DNA from 3 places in the Erwinia wuhanensis genome. Region 1 is predicted to be linked to each of the others. Evidence: predicted binding sites of a transcription regulator. Region 1 holds the regulator's gene; each other region holds the start of a gene.
The links. Region 1 encodes LexA, which represses DNA repair genes until DNA is damaged. Its sites were predicted from a motif close to TNCTGTATGTACATACAGNA; they were not measured.
Positions count from the first base shown of each region.

Region 1 (6,666 bases):
TCATTCGAGGATTTCTGCCGGCCGCCGCTTACTGATAGCGCCTTTGGCCCGACGGCTTATACCGCTGTCGGTACCTTGTCGGCCACCAGCGCCAGCGCGGCTTCCAGCGTCTCTACGTTCGCACCCGGCTTGTGGGCATTTTCACTCAGATAACGACGCCACTGGCGTGCGCCAGGGATCCCCTGAAACAGCCCCAGCATATGGCGAGTGATATGGCCCAGGTAAGTTCCCTGCGCCAGTTCGCGTTCAATATAAGGGTACATTGAGCGCACCACCGCCACCGGATCGACCGCAGGACGATCGCAGCCAAACAGCTCCCGATCAACCTCTGCCAGCATTCCCGGATTTTGATAGGCTTCGCGGCCTACCATCACGCCATCCACATGCTGCAAATGCGCTTTGGCTTCCGCCAGCGACTTGATGCCGCCGTTAATCGACAGCGTCAAATGCGGAAAATCACGTTTCAGTTGATAAACGCGCTCGTAGTCCAGCGGCGGGATCTCGCGGTTCTCTTTCGGGCTGAGGCCGGAAAGCCAGGCTTTACGCGCATGGATAATAAACATGTCGCAGCCGCCCTGTTCCGATACCTGACGGATAAAATCGCAGAGAAACTCATAGCTGTCCTGCTCATCAATGCCGATACGGGTTTTTACCGTGACCGGAATCGACACGCGATCGCGCATGGCCTTCACCGCGTCCGCCACCAGCGCGGCTTCTCCCATCAGGCAGGCGCCGAAGCGTCCGTTCTGCACGCGGTCGGAAGGACAACCGACGTTCAGGTTGATCTCGTTATAGCCGCGAGCCTGCGCCAGTTCGGCACATTGCGCCAGCGCAAGCGGATCGCTACCGCCAAGCTGCAGGGCGACCGGCTGCTCCTGCTGGTTCCAGGCCAGATAGTCGCCTTTGCCATGAATAATGGCGCCGGTGGTGACCATCTCGGTGTAAAGCAACGCCTGACGGCTCAGCTGACGGTGAAAGTAGCGGCAGTGGCGGTCGGTCCAGTCCAGCATTGGCGCAACGGAAAAACGGTGGGCAGGTAAATTTTGGGTCATAAAGCGCAAAGACTCTGATTAACAAATGACGATAATGTGCGCAATGATAGCATGACTGCCCGCAATCGCTAAACGGGCTGTAAGGGCGCACGGTGATGCGCCCCTGAGAGAAATCAGAACGTGAAGTTAAGCTGGGCTACCGCGCCCCAGGTATTGTCATTGCCCCGCATTCCGGCCAGGTCCAGATGTACCCTGTTAAACGGCGACACGCCAAAACCGGCGGTGACCACGTTGGTATCGTTAGACTTCATATCCGCACGATAACCTGCACGCAGCTGCAGCCAGTCCAGTACGCGATACTCCGCGCCCACGCCTGCATACTGGCTGTCTTCCACCGTTTTAAACCGTTTGGTCGGCGTGGCGTCCACATCCAGCGCCGCCGTCAGCCGCTCGGTATGATAAGAGACGCCAGGCGTCACTACCGGGCGGATCTGGTAAGTATCCTTGTAGCCGTTCACTTCGCGGGTATCGATATCGCGGGCAATCAGGTTCTGCGCGCTGACGCCCAGCGTCCAGTTATCGTTCAGATCGGTCGCCGCACCGGCATCCATGTTGAAACCGGTATTGGAATTTTTATAGCGCCCTTTGGTGAAATCCGACTTGTCGTAGTTATAAACGGAGGCGCTATAGTTATAGAGATAAGTCTTCTGGATCTTCGGCGTGATGCCAAACGAAACCGGATGACCGGCAATATTGAACTCATGCGCCACGGCAACGCCGTAGTCATAAACTATGGCGCCGCGTCCCAGCGCTGACGAGGTCAGCGAGTCCTGCGCGCCCGGCCGTGGAAAATCGGTGCCGTCGGCAATGCGCTGCAAATAGTCGATATCGCCCTGGCTGACGTTCGCCGTCACGTGCGCCGTACCGTAAGCTTTCGCCACAAAGGCAAAAGGCAGCACTTCGTTCGGCACGGTCACCGCCACGGCCGCGCCTGCCGTAGCCCAGGCTTTGTTGCCCTTGATGCCGCGCAGCTGGCTCGCCAGATCGCCGGCCGCCGCCCGCACGCGTGGATAATTCAGGCTGATGGGATCCTGCTCGGCAATGTCCTGATAGCGGTCAACGCTGTCGCTCAGGTCATCCACTTTATCGATGAGCTTGTGCTTATCCGTCAGCTGCGCGCCAGCGGCCGGAAGAATAATACTGACATCGTCTTCCGGCTGGGCTTTCGTCATCAGCGCCGGGTTAGCCAGCACCGCCGTGCCATAGGTTGAAGAGGCTACGCCCGTGCCACCCATCGCATCGTTGCGAGCGTCGTAGTAGTTGCCAGCGGCCAGAGCGCTTAGCGGAGCCAGAAACAGCACGGGAAATACAACCGGTCGGGTGAATCTGTTCAGCTTAAATTTTTTGACCATTTACTTCTAACCCTTCAACAAAGGAGACAGCGCCTGAAGCGCGACAAGTGTGATTGTCCGTATAATGGGCCGAACGGCGCTAAGTCATTAGCCTGAACTAAGTCAAATTACCGGGGCTTTTCTGCTCATTGCACGGCTTTTAATCTGCTAGCTGGCTTGAAAATAAGCCGTGTTTTCAACGTCTGCTGTGGAAAGGTTTACAAATATTTAAGTAAATGTAGCCAAAACATTTCAGAGTGCAACCGTTATTGACGGTCTTCTTTAGTAATGAATGGTACAACGCAGTTGATGACAAAGGTGAGCTTCCGCTCTTCGGATTTGACTGAAATTTTTTGCGGGCATAGCGATGAAGGGAGACGCTCAGGCGGGAAGCCGGAAGCGCGGCGTTTTTATCGGCGCTGTGATAATATAACGTGCTAAGCCAGCCTGGGGAGATCTATGAACATTAACAGTCCTGAAAATATTCTGTCGCAGGCGGAAGCTATCTGTCAGCAGCGCAACGTCAGGCTGACGCCTCAGCGTCTGGAGGTGCTGCGGCTGATGAGCCAGCACCACGGCGCGATCAGCGCGTACGACCTGCTGGACCTGCTGCGCGCCAGCGAACCGCAGGCCAAACCGCCCACTATCTATCGGGCATTGGACTTTCTGCTGGAGCAGGGATTCGTGCATCGCGTGGAGTCCACCAACAGCTATGTCGTCTGCCATCATTTCGAAGAGCCTGCGCATACCTCGGCGATGCTGATCTGCGACCGCTGCGGCGGCGTAGCGGAGCAACATGCGGAAGGCGTGCAGGATATTCTGAAGTCCCTGTCGCGGGCAGCGGGCTTTGCGCTGACCAACAGCGTGATTGAAGCGCACGGATTGTGCCAAAGCTGCGTTGAGGTGGAAGCCTGCCAGCATCAGGATGCGTGCCAGCACGATCATACGCTTGGGACAAAAAAGCGCGGTCGTTGAAACGGTCAACCATCAGAATAATTTAAGCGGCGGGATCGCGCCAGACAAAACAACAAGGGCAGCGCCAGAAGCGCTGCCCTTGCTTTAGAAGGCTATCCGGAGAATCGGCCCTGGCAGTGCCAGTCAGCCTTTCCGGGGGCTATCTTATCAGAAACGGTGGTTGTTGCTGGTTTCCCAGTCGCCCAGCTCTTTCTCAGCCTGGTCTTTGGTGTAGCCATAACGTTCCTGAATTTTACCGACCAGCTGATCGCGTTTACCTTCTACGACGGTCATGTCGTCATCGGTCAGCTTGCCCCATTTTTCTTTAAATTTACCTTTTAACTGTTTCCAGTTACCGCCGGCTTCGTCTTTATTCATCTTGTTTCTCCTTAACCTTAGGTGATAACAGCTTATCGTTACAGCAAAACCACTGACAGCAACATAAAACGCTGCCCAAATGCTTAACGTACAGATAATTGTAGTAGAAGATGGCAGGTTTGCACGGCGAGGCGGCGTATTTTTCTAAAAAAAAGCGAAGCGGCACGGGCCGGGCAGCAAAAATCGCGCGGGCTCGGATACTTAAGAAGCGGGAGAACAGAAGCGCTGAGGCGATTTTGCCGGTTCGATCGAAGGGAGCGGGAAGCGACGGATGCCAACAGAGAGTAACCGCCCATACGGAATGCCAACACACAATAACGCCAATGCGGAATACCAACAGGCAGTAAATATCAGCGTGGGATACGAAAAGACAATAAACGCTAAATACGAACAGGAGCGGGCATCGATATATGTCGGACAGAACTACGATGGCTTGCGCTCCACAGGAGACATTCAGGCACGGTCAGACAATATGGCAGGGGCAGACAACAACCGTAGGTGCGGTCAGACAATATGGCAGGGGCATACAGCAGAAGGATTCAGACAATATGAGAGGTGCGAAATAAAAGCCGTAGGCGATACGCCCGCCGGTAGAAGCAAGCCTCTGCGTCATCGCAACGACGCAGAGGCGGCACGGCGTCTGGCTATTACAGCCAGCTACCGTTGCGGATCACGCCGACGGCAAGCCCTTCGATAGAGAAGGTATGCTCACGCAGATCCACCACAATCGGCTGGAACTCGCTGTTTTCCGGCAGCAGCTGCACAATGTTGCCCTGCTTTTTCAGGCGCTTGACGGTGACTTCATCATCAATACGCGCTACCACGACCTGGCCATTGCGCACGTCCTGGGTTTTATGAACCGCCAGCAGGTCGCCATCCATAATGCCGATATCCTTCATCGACATGCCGCTAACGCGCAGCAGGAAATCCGCGCCCGGCTTAAACAGATCGGGATCGACCTGGTAATGGCCTTCGATATGCTGTTCCGCCAGCAGCGGTTCGCCTGCCGCCACGCGGCCAATCAGCGGCAGGCCATCGACTTCTTCCATCATCAGGCGGATACCGCGTGATGCGCCGGAAACGATCTCGATAACGCCTTTACGCGCCAGCGCCTTCAGGTGTTCTTCAGCCGCATTCGGGGAGCGGAAGCCGAGCTGAGCGGCAATCTCTGCCCGCGTCGGCGGCATGCCGGTCTGGTTAATATGCTGGCGAATCAGGTCATAGACCTGCTGCTGCCTTGCCGTTAGTGCTTTCATCCCGCCCCCTGGTTGTTTATACAGTCGACTGTGAGTATATACAGGTATTTCGTCAATGAAAACCTCAAGCCGGATAAAAAACCATGGTGATAGCTATTTAGCCCGGCGGCTGGTGAGAAAGCAGAATCGTCAGCCAGACAAAAACCGCTAACAGAATAGCTAACAGCACGGCAGCTGAGCCCATATCTTTGGCGCGCCCGGAAAGCTCGTGGAACTCATTGCCCAGCCTGTCGACCACGGCTTCTATCGCGCTGTTGAGGATTTCCACAATCACCACCAGCGCGACGGAGCCAATCAGCATGACTCTGGCCAAAGGCGTCACGTCCAGCCAGCAGGCGATAATAATCGCCACTACCGCCGCAACCACTTCCTGGCGGAAAGCCGCCTCGTGTTGCCAGGCCGCCCGTAATCCTTTCCAGGAATACCCCGCAGCTTTAATGATCCGCGTTAAACCCGAGGCGTTATTTGCCATAATCAGGGAACCCTTTGTTCTGTTTAGCGTCAATGTCAGGGTAGCGCACATTTTGCAACACCACAGATCTCATGCAAGGATTCTGGTATGCTTGCGGCGCTTTGCTAACAAGAGGCTTTATGTTGTCTATGTCAGGTTGGCGTAACTTATATTACAAATTATTGAATTTACCGGTAAAAATGCTGGTAAAAAGTAAAGCGATCCCTGCCGAGCCGGTCGTTGAGCTGGGGCTGGATACGTCGCGTCCTATTATGTATGTGCTGCCATACGATTCAAAGGCCGATTTGCTGGCGCTGCGTGAGCAGTGTCGCAAAGAGGATCTGCCCGATCCTTTAGACCCGCTGGAGATCGACGGCACGCTGCTGCCCCGCTACGTCTTTATTCATGATGGCCCGCGCGTATTTCCTTATTACGCGGCCAATCCGGAATCCGTAAAGACGTTTCACGACTATCTGGATCTCCATCGCAGCAACCCGCTGCTGGACGTGCAGATGGTGCCCGTCTCGATTATGTTTGGTCGGGCGCCGGGGCGTGAAGTTCAGGGCGAAAGCCAGCCGCATCTGCGCGTGCTGAACGGCATTCAGAAATTTATCGCCGTCCTGTGGCTGGGCCGCGACAGCTTTGTGCGTTTCTCGCCGATGGTGTCGCTGCGCCGTATGGCAACCGAGCACGGCACCGATAAAACCATCGCCCAGAAGCTGGCGCGCGTGGCCAGAATGCACTTTGCCCGTCAGCGCCTTGCCGCAGTCGGCCCGCGTCTGCCTGTGCGTCAGGATCTGTTCAACAAGCTCTTACAGTCCAAGGCTATCGCCAAGGCCGTAGAGGACGAAGCGCGCAGTAAGAAAATCTCCCATGAGAAGGCGCAGCAGAACGCCATTGAGCTGATGGAAGAAGTTGCCGCGGATTTCTCCTACGAGGCAATCCGTCTGACCGACAGGATCATGGGCTGGACGTGGAGCAAGCTCTATCAGGGCATCAACGTCAACGGCGGCGAGCGCGTGCGTCAGCTGGCGCAGGACGGCCATGAAATCGTTTACGTGCCGTGCCACCGCAGCCATATGGATTACCTGCTGCTCTCCTACGTGCTTTATCACCAGGGCCTGGTGCCGCCGCATATCGCTGCGGGCATCAACCTGAACTTCTGGCCGGCCGGCCCGATTTTCCGTCGCCTGGGCGCGTTCTTTATTCGCCGCACGTTTAAGGGCAACAAGCTCTACTCCACC
Region 1 is NZ_JAUJUH010000004.1:459,960-466,625, forward strand. It holds gene dusA (tRNA dihydrouridine(20/20a) synthase DusA) at 57-1,052, opposite strand; gene QZH36_RS12720 (conjugal transfer protein TraF) at 1,166-2,404, opposite strand; gene zur (zinc uptake transcriptional repressor Zur) at 2,843-3,358, shown strand; gene QZH36_RS12730 (CsbD family protein) at 3,506-3,715, opposite strand; gene lexA (transcriptional repressor LexA) at 4,363-4,971, opposite strand; gene QZH36_RS12740 (diacylglycerol kinase) at 5,069-5,443, opposite strand; gene plsB (glycerol-3-phosphate 1-O-acyltransferase PlsB) at 5,572-6,666, shown strand, end outside.

Region 2 (6,666 bases), on a different contig from region 1:
GCTATCTCCGACGTCAGCCATATCTCCTGCGTGGGCAACGATTTTGGTTACGATCATATCTTCTCACGCTATGTTGAGGCCGTGGGCCGCGCGGGCGACGTGCTGCTGGGCATTTCGACTTCCGGCAACTCTGCTAATGTGATTAAAGCGGTAGAGGCGGCGCGCGCGCAGGGAATGAAAGTGATTACCCTGACCGGCAAGGACGGCGGCAAAATGGCCGGAACGGCCGATGTGGAAATCCGCGTGCCGCACTTTGGCTACGCCGATCGCATTCAGGAAATTCATATCAAAGTTATTCATATCCTGATCCTGCTGATTGAAAAAGAGATGGCGAAGTAACTGACGCGAGGAACGGCTATGTGCGAACTGCTCGGGATGAGCGCGAATGTCCCTACGGACATCTGTTTCAGCTTTACCGGGCTTGTGCAGCGCGGCGGGAAAACCGGCCCGCATAAGGATGGTTGGGGCATCACCTTTTACGAAGGGAAAGGCTGCCGGACGTTTAAAGATCCGCAGCCCAGCTTTAATTCGCCGATAGCGCGCCTGGTGCAGGATTATCCGATAAAATCCTGCTCGGTGGTGGCGCATATTCGTCAGGCGAACCGTGGCGAGGTGTCGCTGGAAAACACCCATCCTTTTACCCGCGAGCTGTGGGGACGCAACTGGACCTACGCGCATAACGGCCAGCTGAAAGGCTATCGCGGGATGGAAACCGGCCCTTTTCGCCCGATAGGCGAGACGGACAGCGAGCAGGCGTTCTGCTGGCTGCTGCATAAGCTGACCACGCGCTACCCGCGCACGCCGGGCAACTGGCCGGCGGTGTTTCGCTATATTGCGGAGCTGGCGACGGAACTGCGGGAAAAGGGCGTATTTAATATGCTGCTGTCGGATGGCCGCTATCTGATGGCGTTCTGCTCGACCAATCTGTTCTGGATCACGCGTCGCGCGCCGTTCGGTAAAGCGACGCTGCTGGATCAGGACGTGGAGATAGATTTTCAGAAGCAGACCACGCCGGATGACGTGGTCACGGTGATCGCCACTCAGCCCTTAACGGGCAACGAAACCTGGCACAAAATTGCGCCAGGCGACTGGGCGTTATTTTGCCTCGGAGAGCGCCAGCGCTGACTGGCTGGTGGCATCGTTCAGCAACGGGCTGTTCAGCACGTACTTGCCGCCGCTGACGCCCATTGCCGGCGGCTGGCGGTTTTTCACAAACTCGGCGTAGCCGGGCTGGAGCTGCTGCCAGAAGCTGAAATAAACCGAATAGCGATGGCGCTGCAGGTTGCTGTCGGTCATGCGGAATGGATAAATGCTGACGGCCACGCGCGGCTGGCCGTTGCGCAACGCCGCTTCCACATAGCGATAGATATCGTCGATATTGGCATCCGTCATGGCATAGCAGCCCACGGAAACGCAGTTCCCGTGGATCATCAGGTATTTCCCTTCATAACCCTGCTGGCGGTCATATTCGTTCGGAAAACCCGTATTAATAGCGCGATAAAAGCGGCTGTCCGGCTTCAGCTGGGAAAGCCCCACGCTATAAAACCCTTCCGGACTTTTAAAATCGCCCTGGCGACGTTTAGGGCCTAACCCGCCGGAGAAATTACAGATACGGTAGCTGTCGAGCAGCCGATATTCGGTGCCGATTTTGCCATACAGCTCAAGCGTGCGTTCTTCTTTAAAGATCTGAATATAAACAGGTGTGCCGAGTAACTGCTTCTTTAACTCTTTGCTTACCGGCGCCAGAGGAGCGATCGGTGCGACCGGCGCGCTGGCGAAAACAACGGCTGGCAGAAAAAACATCGCAAACAGCAGTGCGATTTTGCCCATTCTGGTTCCCTTGATAGTAGGGTTGATACGCCGTCCGAAGACGTGGTTGACTCGCAGTTTCGGAAATATCCGTAAAAGCTGCGTCACATTAGCATTGTCTATTTTTTTATCAAGAGAGCCGCGTAGAAAAAACCGAGAAAAGTTGCGCCAGGCCGCTGCCGCTGCGCTTCGGCCGCCCGTTAACCTGTTGAAAACGCGCTCGCTGCCTGTATACTTATCCAGTGCTGGCGGAGGGGCGAATGCGCAAGATTATACATGTAGATATGGACTGCTTTTATGCGGCGGTGGAGATGCGCGACGATCCCAGCCTGCGCAATATCCCTGTCGCTATTGGCGGCAGCCAGCACAAGCGCGGCGTGATCAGCACCGCTAACTATCCCGCCAGGAAGTTTGGCGTGCACAGCGCGATGGCGACCGCGACGGCCCTTAAGCTTTGCCCGCATCTGAAAGTGATCCCCGGCCGTTTTGACGCTTATAAAGAAGCCAGCGCACATATTCGGGATATTTTCTCGCGCTATACCTCGCTTATCGAACCGCTGTCGCTGGACGAGGCCTACCTGGACGTTACCGACAGCCCGCACTGCCACGGATCCGCCACGCTGATGGCGCGGGAGATCCGGCAGACCATCGCCCGCGAACTGGATCTCACCGCGTCGGCCGGGGTGGCGCCGATTAAATTCGTCGCAAAAATCGCTTCGGATATGAATAAGCCGGACGGCCAGTTTGTGATCACGCCGCAGGAACTCCCGCAGTTTCTGCTGACGCTGCCGCTGGCAAAAATACCCGGCGTCGGCAAGGTCACCGCGAAAAAGCTGGAGGAGCTGGGGCTGCACACCTGCGCCGACGTGCAGAAAACGGATCTGGCCGCGCTACTAAAGCGCTTCGGCAAGTTTGGCCGCGTGCTGTGGGAGCGCTGTAACGGCATCGACGAGCGCGAGGTGGTAACGGATCGCCTGCGTAAATCGCTGGGCGTGGAGCGCACGCTGTCGGCAGATATTCATGAATGGGAAGCGTGCCTGGAAATCATCGATTTTCTCTATGCGGAGCTGGAACGGCGGCTAAAGGTGATTAAGCCCGATCTGCTGATCGCCAGGCAGGGCGTAAAGCTGAAGTTTGACGATTTCCAGCAGACGACCCAGGAGCACGTCTGGCCAGTGCTGAATAAAGAAGACCTGATCGACGTGGCGAAAAAAACCTGGGAAGAGCGGCGGGCAGGGCGCGGCGTGCGTCTGGTCGGGCTGCACGTAACCTTGCTGAATCCGCAATTGGAAAGACAATTACTGCTGGGAATTTAATGCCGCGTACGTTGCCCTGAGCGAGATTGCGAGCGGGAGAGAAAACGGGCGAAGCGTGGTGCTTCGCCCGTCCTGTTTTACTTAGCCGGAATAGCCTTCAACAGCGCGGTCAGCAGCTGCCAGTAAAGGCCGACGCTGCCGATATGCACCTGCTCATCCGGCGAGTGTGGGCCGGTGATGGTGGGGCCAATAGAAACCATATCCATATCCGGGTACGGCTTTTTAAACAGGCCGCATTCCAGACCCGCATGGATCACCTGGATATTCGGCGCTTTGTTAAACAGCTTTTTGTAGGTTTCTTCCACCAGCGCCATCACCGGCGAAGAGGCATCGGGCTGCCACCCTGGATAGCTGCCTTTCGCCACGGTTTTCGCACCCGCCAGATCGCCCAGCGCCGTCAGCGTTTCCACCAGGTAATCTTTGCCGCTGTCGATCAGCGAGCGCACCAGGCAGTTGATACGTGCTTCGTCATCCTTAATCGACACCACGCCAACGTTCAGCGAGGTTTCCACCACGCCTTTCATCACGTCGGAGTTGCGGATCACGCCGTTTGGCGTGCTGTTCAGCAGCGCAATAAAGGCGTCGCGGCTGATGGTGGACAGCGCCTGGTCGTTAGCGGCGATATTTTCCACCACGATATTGATGTTTTTCTCTTTCAGACCCAGCTCGTTGCGCAGGGTTTCCAGATAGTGCAGCGCCATGCCTTTTAGCTGGTCGAGCTTGTCGGCCGGAACAGCCAGCGTCGCCATCGCCTCACGCGGGATAGCGTTACGCAGCGTGCCGCCGGTGAAATCCACCAGGCGCAGATCCAGCGCTTTGGCATGTGCGAACAGGAAACGGGCCAGCAGTTTGTTGGCGTTGCCCAGGCCCAGATGAATATCCGCACCGGAGTGGCCGCCCTTCAGGCCTTTCAGGATCAGCTGAATATGCTCGTAGCCGGCCGGCACCGCTTCGCGGCTCAGCGGCAGCGTGGTGGTAAAATCAATGCCGCCCGCGCAGCCCATATAGATCTCGCCTTCCTCTTCCGAGTCGGTATTGATCAGGATATCCGCCTGTAGCCAGCCCGGTTGTAGCCCGAAAGCGCCGACCATGCCGGTCTCTTCGGTCATGGTCAGCAGCACTTCCAGCGGGCCGTGCTCAACGGTGTTATCCGCCAGCACCGCCAGCGCGGACGCCATGCCGATGCCGTTATCGGCGCCCAGCGTGGTGCCGCGCGCCTTGACCCATTCGCCATCAACCCACGGCTGAATTGGATCTTTGGTGAAATCGTGGGTGGTGTCGTTGTTTTTCTGCGGCACCATATCCAGATGCGCCTGCAGCGCGACCGGCTTGAGGTGCTCCAGCCCTTTCGTGGCCGGCTTGCGGATCAGAATATTGCCCACTTCGTCGCGAAAGGTGACAAAACCCTGCTCGCCAGCCCAGCTCAGCACATAGTTAGCCAGCTCTTCCTCATGATAAGAAGGATGCGGGATTGAACAGATTTTGGCGAAGATATCCCACAGCGGCTGTGGTGACAGTTGAGAAAGTTCGGACACGTTAAATCTCCTGTGTCGACATCCCCGGCCAGCGGCGCGGGAGTGAGCATTTGTGATAGGGTTGGTCAGTATCTGACGCAGCAAACCCAAAGAATATCATTGTTTCCAGAGGCATGCTTAGTTCGCTTCGGCAAAAAAGCACCTTCCGGGCTATCCTGTGCTGGTTTTTAGCGGCTCAGATCTCTATAATTCCGCGCAACCCATCCCATTGTACATTTTTAAGCCGTTATTATCGGCCGGGACTCCTTTTATGAGTGAAAAATACGTCGTCACCTGGGACATGCTGCAAATCCATGCCCGTAAACTGGCCCAGCGCCTGCTTCCTGTCGAACAGTGGAAAGGCATTATTGCGGTCAGCCGCGGTGGCCTGGTGCCCGCTTCGCTGCTGGCTCGCGAACTCTGCATCCGCTATGTCGATACCGTGTGCATCTCCAGCTACGATCACGACAACCAGCGTGAAATGCACGTGCTGAAGCGCGCGGAAGGCGACGGCGAAGGCTTTATCGTAATTGACGATCTGGTCGATACCGGCGGCACCGCTCAGGCGATCCGCGATATGTATCCAAAAGCGCGTTTCGTGACTATTTTCGCCAAACCGGCCGGTCGTCCGCTGGTGGACGACTATGTCGTGGATATTCCACAGAATACCTGGATTGAACAGCCGTGGGATATGGGCGTGGTGTATATCCCGCCAATCGTAAAAGGTTGATTTAGCTCAATCAAAACGCCCGGTTCCGCCGGGCGTTGCGCGTTTTACGGTTCGCGTCAGCCGCCAGGCTGCTATAGACTAAGACGATTCTCCGTATGTCGAAGGATCGTACTATGTCGCCTAAAAATCTCAGCGAAGAACTCTTTAAACCCCGCTTTAAGCATCCTGAAACCTCCTCCCTGATCCGGCGCCTGCATCATCACAAGCCGCTGCCGCTGCATTCCGCGCTGGAAGGCGACAGCCATGCAGGCTGGTATCGGATGGTTAATCGTCTGCTCTGGACGTGGCGGGGACTGTCGCCGCTGGAGATTGGCGAAGTGCTGGCCAGGATAGCCAGCAGCCGCGCCGACCACACTGATGAACAGCTGCTGGATACGGTGATTGGCTATCGCGGCGGCAACTGGATCTACGAATGGTCGCAGCAGGCCGCGCGCTGGCAGGATAAAGCCGCCTCGGCGGCTACCGATGCCGAAGCGGGCCAGTGCTGGCTGCACGCTGCTAACCTGTACGGCGTAGCGGGCTATCCGCATCTGAAAGGCGATGAGCTGGCCGATCAGGCGCAGCAGCTGGCGAATCGTGCCTATGAAGAGGCCACCTCAAGACTGCCGGGCGAGCTGAAAGAGCTGGAGTTCACCATTCCCGGCGGCAGTTCCATTTTTGGCTTTTTGCATATGCCGGAAAAAGCCCGCGCGCCTTATCCTACGGTGCTGCTGTGCAGCAGCCTGGATTCACTGCAAACCGATCACTATCGCCTTTTCCACGACTACCTTGCGCCGCGCGGCATCGCAATGCTGACCATCGACATGCCTTCGGTCGGCTTCTCTGCAAAATGGAAGCTGACGCAGGATTCCAGTTTTCTGCACCAGCAGGTGTTAAAACAGCTGGAAAACGTTGCCTGGGTCGATCATACCCGCGTGGCCGCTTTCGGCTATCGCTTTGGCGGCAACATTGCCGTGCGGCTGGCCTGGCTGGAAGCGCCTCGACTGCGCGCCGTGGCCTGTCTGGGGCCGGTGGTACACAGCCTGCTGTGCGATAGCGCGTTGCAGGACAGCATTCCCGAAATGTATATGGACGTGTTGGCCAGCCGGCTGGGCATGGCATCGGCCGCCGATTCCGCGCTGCGGGTCGAGCTGAGCCGCTACTCGCTGAAAACCCAGGGGCTGCTGGGCCGCCGCTGTCCAACGCCGATGCTGTCCGCTTACTGGCCGAACGATCCTTTCAGCCCGGCGGAGGAATCAAAGCTGATTGTGAATTCCTCGCTCGACGGTAAGCTGATGCCAATCGCACTTTCGCCTGT
Region 2 is NZ_JAUJUH010000007.1:26,040-32,705, reverse strand. It holds gene lpcA (D-sedoheptulose 7-phosphate isomerase) at 1-339, shown strand, start outside; gene QZH36_RS16335 (class II glutamine amidotransferase) at 358-1,125, shown strand; gene dpaA (peptidoglycan meso-diaminopimelic acid protein amidase) at 1,096-1,830, opposite strand; gene dinB (DNA polymerase IV) at 2,070-3,125, shown strand; gene pepD (beta-Ala-His dipeptidase) at 3,203-4,660, opposite strand; gene gpt (xanthine phosphoribosyltransferase) at 4,911-5,369, shown strand; gene frsA (esterase FrsA) at 5,483-6,666, shown strand, end outside.
Region 2: the regulator LexA is predicted to act here: its motif matches at 2,035-2,054, upstream of dinB (DNA polymerase IV).

Region 3 (6,666 bases), on a different contig from region 1:
CGGGAAGGTGAAGCGATCACGCGTTATCTGGAGCGAAGCGCGGCCCAGGCTGCCGTCGGTGAGCTGCTGGCGATAGAACACAGCCCTGGCGAGGTAACGACATGGATTGCCCGTCATATCAATCCGGCGCTGGAAAACCGCATGAAGCAAAGTATACGCGCGCGCCGCAAGCGTCACTTTAATGCAGAACATCAGCATACGCGGAAGAAATCTATCGATCTGGAGTATCTGGTCTGGCAGCGGCTGGCCGCGCTGGCGCAGCGGCGAAACGTCACGCTTTCGGACACCATTGTGCAGCTGATAGAAGATGCAGAGCATAAAGAAAAATATGCCAGCCAGATGTCTTCACTCAGGCAGGATTTGCAGGCGATCCTGGGCAAGCCGGATTAGACCTGTCGACGGTCTGCAATTACGGCCGGCGGGACAATAAGCAGCAGCGCGAAATAGCGCCCACAAAAAACCCCGCCGAAGCGGGGTTTTTATCAAAGCGTAAACTTAACCCTGAGGCTGAGTTACCACGTCTTTGATGCCTTTAACCTGGATTTCTACGCGACGGTCTGGACCCAGACATTCGATCAGGGCGTTACGGCCTTTCACGCTGTCACAGGTGTTGCCGGTAACTGGGTTAGTTTCACCCATGCCACGTGCAGAGATCTTGTTAGAAGGGATGCCTTTAGACACGAGGTAGTCAACAACGGACTGTGCACGTTTCTCAGACAGTTTCTGGTTGTACTGGTCAGAACCGATACGGTCGGTGAAGCCCAGAACCACGACGTTGCCGTCTTTAGGATCCAGAGAGCTCAGCTGGGTGTACAGCTGATCCAGAGCCTGCTGACCTTCTGGCTTCAGAGTCGCCTTGTTGAAGGTGAACAGCACGTCTGATTTCAGGGTGAAACGCTTGGTTTCAACAACTGGCGCTGGTGCTGGAGCCGGAGCCGGTGCTGGCGCTGCTTCATCCTGGCCGAAACGGTAGGAAACACCTACGCTCAGCATGGCGTTATCTGGACGGGTGCCAACGGTGTTTGCATCACCGATGTTGTTAACCCACTGGTAGTCCAGACGGGTAGCCCAGTTTTTGGTTACAGCGTATTCAACACCTACAGCTGCCAGCGGAGAAACACCGGTGTCGTGATCGCTGATGCGAGTACCGTTGTTGTTCTGCGTGGAGTCAGCGCGCCATACCATGCCGCCCAGACGGGTGTACACGTCCAGATCGTCATAGATTGGGTAGCTCAGTTTCGCAGCCAGCTGAATGCCCTGTGCTTTGAATGCGCCGTTTACGACATTGCCTTTGTTAGGCATACGACCCAGCCAGTCATAACCCAGTTCGAAGCCCAGGTACTGATTAGCCTGGTAACCACCGAAGGCACCTGCGCCCAGCTGGCTTTCGTGAGTTGGGCCGTCGTTGTTCGCATAATCGTTACCGTAGTAACCAGTGTCGTGGTACTGAGACCAGCCCAGTTTCGCACCGGTATACCAGGTGTCATCTTTAGGAGCGGCCTGCGCTACGGTAGCGAAGCCAGCCAGTGCCACTGCAATTGCGATAGCTGTCTTTTTCATTTTTGCGCCTCGTTATCATCCAAATAGGCAATGAGCTTTCATTAGCTCTTTGATTTAATCCTTCGCCGGGTTATGACGCTCGATTATGACTCATCCAAAAAAGGGAGATTATTGAGCACCCTGGCGACGTAAAGTCTACAACGTACCAGCAAACTTACAAGTAAGATGTGAAGGCGGTCTGAAAAAAAACGGCGTTTTGTACACATTTTTACACATTTGCGTACAGGACGGCGGGAGATAACTTCCGGGAAAAACGCGGCTAAACCATTGTCACGCCGGGTCATAGCATAATCAGACGCTTATCATGCCCGGCGAAGAAGTTTATGATGAGAAAACTCTTATTTTTACTTAATGATACAAACTCGACTGAATTTTTAACCCATTAAAGGGTCTGTACGCGACAATTTCGACCGGATCCGGTCGCATAATCAGACCTAAAGCCTGGCCGCTTAACGCTGCGTCATGGAGCCGACGACGATCTTCCTCGGTCAGTTCCTCAGGCAGCCAACCCAGCACCACGCTGTAGTTCCCCGTTTGCAGCGCTTTAATCATGGCCTCCAGCGTATTAATGGCCTGCCCCTGGACCTGCATCACTTTATTAAGCGGCAGCCCGGAACGCGCAAGCCAGCTGCGGCTCAGCTTTTGCTGCGGCGTCAGCCATAGCTGCCAGCGGGACTGCGTGCCCAGCTGTTGCAGCAAAGGGAGCAGTAGCATTTGCGTCATGCCCGGCTGATTCTCGCTGTAGATCAGTTCGCTGATCAGGCCAGTCGCTTCGCTATGGGATGAAGAGCGGGGCTGAGGAAAACGGCTGTTAACAGAATGAGATTTCATGGAATGAGTACGCATATCGGCTTTGCTCGCAGGTCACTGTATGGATATACAGTATAAGGGCGGTGAACAAAGATCAACCCTAAATTTTGATAACGTCTCGCAAAATCACAATGAAACCGGCTGTAACGGCAATTAGTAATTGAACCTGTTACCACGATTGCATACTTTTCATTTCTCACAGGGACGAGGGTGTTCTGTATACAGGGAGAAAAGGATGAGCCAGTCAAAAAAACAGATTGAAAAAGCCAGACGCCAGCTTGCCGAACTGGGCGAAATCGAATGCCGCAGCCAGTTCGGCGGCTACAGCCTGTCGATAGAGAACGTGGTGTTCGCGCTGGTAGCGGAAGGGGAGCTTTATCTGCGGGCCTGCGAGCAGGTAAAGCCCTATATCGTGGAGCGGAAGATGCAGCCTCTGCATTTTACTAAAAGAGGGATGCCGGTCGCGCTGGATTATTATCGGGTGGACGACCCGCTGTGGAAAGAGCACGGGCAGCTGGTGGCGCTCTCCCGGCTTTGCCTGCAGGGCGCACGCCAGCAGCGAACGCAAAAGCAGCAAAATCAGCGCCTGAAAGATTTGCCCAATTTGACTATCCGCATCGAGACGCTGCTACGTCAGGTCGGCATCAGCACTATCGCCATGCTCAAAGAGCAGGGCGCCAGACGCTGTTGGCTCAAGCTGTACGCCAGCAACAATAATTTGGGCATCAACGTCCTTTTCGCGCTGGAAGGCGCGATCGCGGGCCGCCATTACGAAGCGCTGCCGGAAAGCGTCAAAACCGAGCTTCGGCAGTGGCATAAGGAAACGCTGCGGCGCCGGGCCAGGCAGCAAAAGTCTTAGGCCAGCCCCTTTTTTTTCAACCGAACAATTTCCGGCAGCAGTGCAACCAGCAGGCCAACCTGCTGTAAGACCAGCGGCTCCTTTGTGTCCGGCGCCGCTTCCGCCGCTGCCAGGCGGGCGGAAAGATTGCCCAGCAGCCTGGCCGCTTTGTCTTCATCAACAATATCAATATGCAGCACGTCGTCGACGTAGCAGACCGCATCATCCATCAGTTGCAGCATGGCCGGGTTGGTGATTTTCTCGCGATGGGCGCCCAGCGCGGAAATATAGCTGAGAAAAGAGTGGTTCAGGCACAGTAGTCGGAAAGCGTCTTCACGCAGGCGCGCGCTGGCGTTTTTTTCGGCCGAAATATTAGACACTACCGACGCCAGCTCGGCGTCGCAGTTGTGCGCGTCGCGCCGGGCAATGCGGTAATCCAGGCGATTATCTTTGCCCTGGTGATACTGCACCAGAATGGCGTCCAGATAGCGGCAGTTGGCATTAAGCGTGCGATCCGCGACGGCGGAAAGCTGGCGGAAACGCCAGTCGGGCCAGATAAAGGCCACGGCGATCCAGGCTATGCCGCAGCCCAGCAGCGTATCGATAATACGCGGCAGCGCGATCTCGAACCCCTCACCAAGCAGGTTAAAGCAGCAAAGTACCAGCAGGGTGATAAAAAGCGTGGCGTAGGCATATTGCGACTGTCGGAAGGCGAAAAACAGCACGCCGGTGAGCACAATGAGTATCAGCTGTCCCTCAACAGAGGGGATCAGCCAGAGTAGCGGCAGACCAATCGCTATACCGGCCAGCGTGCCGACAATACGCAGCGCCAGGCGCCTTTTCGTCGCGTTATAGTTGGGCTGGCAGACAAACAGACTGGTCAGCAGGATCCAGTAGCCGTGTTCCAGCCCGGTGATCTGGATAAAAGCGTAGCCGGTACAGAGCAGCAGCGACATGCGCACGGCGTGCCGGAAAAGCGGCGACTGCGGCGAAAGATGGCGACTCAGGCGCAGACGGATATCTGCCCAGCCGGTCAGGCCTTCACTGGAAAGACGTCCGTCGCTGTTGTCCTGCAAAACCTGCTCGGACTCGATGGTCGCCAGCTGGGCGTCGATAGCCTTAAGGTTATGCAGCAGGTAGTGCATAGCCTTAAGTTCGCTGCTGGCGGGTTGGTTTGCACTCAGGCGCTCCAGCGCGGCCTGAAGGTGCACAAAAGCGCGCTCAAAACGCGGATCGTGCTGCCAGGGTTCGCGCAGCAAGATAGCGTTGGAGAGCTGCTGGCAGGCGCGCGCCTGCATGGTTAACAGCCGCTGAAAGCGGAACAGAATATCGCTGTAGCGATACTCTTTGCGTAAGGCGTGATATTGCGCGTGGGAAGAGCTGGCGCGCTCGTGAATATCCTGCGCCACAAAATAATAGTGCAGTGTGCGGCGCGTGCTGCGCTGCCCGCGATCGCCACGCAGCCGGGACTGGATGGAAATCTTGGTTTGATTCAGCGTGGCGACCAGCTGGCTATTGGTCATTGCCGCTTCAATCAGCGAAGCGTCGTCATTCTCTTCGATGTCTGGATCGAAGAGACCTGCTTTCGCCTCCAGGTAGTGCGCCAGGCCTTCAAAGCAGCGCGCAATATTCTCCTGTAACGGACGTACGGGAAAAATCAGATGACCGATCAGCGTCAGCAGGTTGTACCAGATAGCTCCCGTCAACAGCAGCGAGGGCTGCAAATACCACTGGGGAAACAGACCAAGCCCCAGCAGCGTATAGACAGCGATCAGCAGCGCGCCGAAAGCAATAGTGGCGTAACGCTGACCCAGCGCGCCGAGCAGGATAAACCCCCAGGTAGACAGCGCCAGCCCAAGGGTAAACAGCCAGGGAAAAGGAGAAAGCAGCTCCACCGAGACGGAGGCCACGCAAAAGCAAACCAGGGTGATCAATAAATTGCGCAGCCTGCCGCTGAGGCGATCGTCAAGATCGGCCAGCGCTGCCGCCACAACGCCCAGCGTTAGCGGGATAGTCCAGGTTATCTGGCCCAGCCATAAAGGCACGCCCGCCGTGCCGGCCAGCGCAAAAAAGATGCGCAGGTTGTAGAGCAGGGCGCTGTTATAGGCATAGCGGCGCAGGCGTGGCGACAGCGACAGACGCATAGTTAGTTATACCGGCTGCGGGCGTTGGCTTCACGGGCGGCTTTGGCGACTTCAACGCTGACTACGCGGCGTCCGACCGGCCAGAGTGCGATAGCTGCGATCTTAAAGTGTGCGATGCCCGTAGGGATACCGATAAGCGTAATACACTGCGCGATGCCTACCAGGATATGGGTGACGCAAAGCCACCAGCCGCAGAAAATAAACCAGACGATATTTAATACGGTGCCGCCGGAGTTCAGCAAAACATTTTTTTTGCCGGGATTAAGCTCATCCACATGCACCGCTTCGTTGCCAAACGGCAGTAGCGAAAGCTTGGTGATTTCCCAGCAGGAACGGGTTAACGGTAGCGTAATAATGAAAACGATGCTGAGCAGCGTGGCAACAAGCCAGCCGAAAGTCGTGACAAAACCGCCCAGAAAGAAATTTAAAATATTTAAAACGGTACGCATCAGATAGGGTCCTCGCGCTGCGCGAAAAAAGAAAATTCAATACGTTGATTATACCGTGTTTTAACGCTGGAGCGGTACATCCTTGCCGGGTAAACTGTCCGGCAGATTAACCGCAGCCCGAGAGCCTCTATGGAACTGAAAGCAACCTCGCTGGGTAAGCATCTGGCGCAGCATCCCTATAATCGGGTGCGTCTGCTCGCAGCCGGCGTCGAAGTCAGTGGTCAGAAGCATGAATACCTGATCCCTTTTAACCAGCTGTTGGCGATCCGCTGCAAGCGCGGACTGGTCTGGGGAGAGCTGGAGTTTTCGCTGCCCGATAATAAAGTGGTGCGTTTGCACGGCACGGAGTGGCAGGAAACGCAGCGTTTTTATCACTACCTTAATCAGGCGTGGCAGGCGTGGAGCCAGCAGATGAGCCCGATCGCCGCCGAAGTTTTACAGCAGCAGGTTGCCAGCCTGAGCGAGTTTGAGCAGCAGGATCGCTGGCTGAAACGTCAGGAAGTGGCGAACTGGGGCGAAAAAATCCGGGATGCTTTCTCCTCTCAGCCTTTGCCCGTCAGCCGTCTTGAAGAGTTTGAATCCTGTCGCGAAGCATACCTTTTCTGTCAGCGCTGGCTGGAAAACAGCGAGGCGCAGCGTCAGCAGCGCAACAGGCGCTGGACGGAAAAAATGCTGGCGCAGTATGCCGATTTTTTTGCCGGCGTCGAAAGTTCACCGCTTAGCGCCTCCCAGGCCAGCGCAGTAGTCAACGGCGAGGAAGCGGTGCTGGTGCTGGCCGGGGCGGGCAGCGGGAAAACCTCGGTGCTGGTGGCGCGTGCAGGCTGGCTGCTGATGCGTAAAGCGGCTGCCGCAGAGCAAATTCTGC
Region 3 is NZ_JAUJUH010000002.1:128,191-134,856, reverse strand. It holds gene matP (macrodomain Ter protein MatP) at 1-390, shown strand, start outside; gene ompA (porin OmpA) at 496-1,560, opposite strand; gene sulA (SOS-induced cell division inhibitor SulA) at 1,909-2,406, opposite strand; gene QZH36_RS05080 (TfoX/Sxy family DNA transformation protein) at 2,606-3,229, shown strand; gene yccS (YccS family putative transporter) at 3,226-5,352, opposite strand; gene QZH36_RS05070 (YccF domain-containing protein) at 5,355-5,801, opposite strand; gene helD (DNA helicase IV) at 5,931-6,666, shown strand, end outside.
Region 3: the regulator LexA is predicted to act here: its motif matches at 2,426-2,445, upstream of sulA (SOS-induced cell division inhibitor SulA).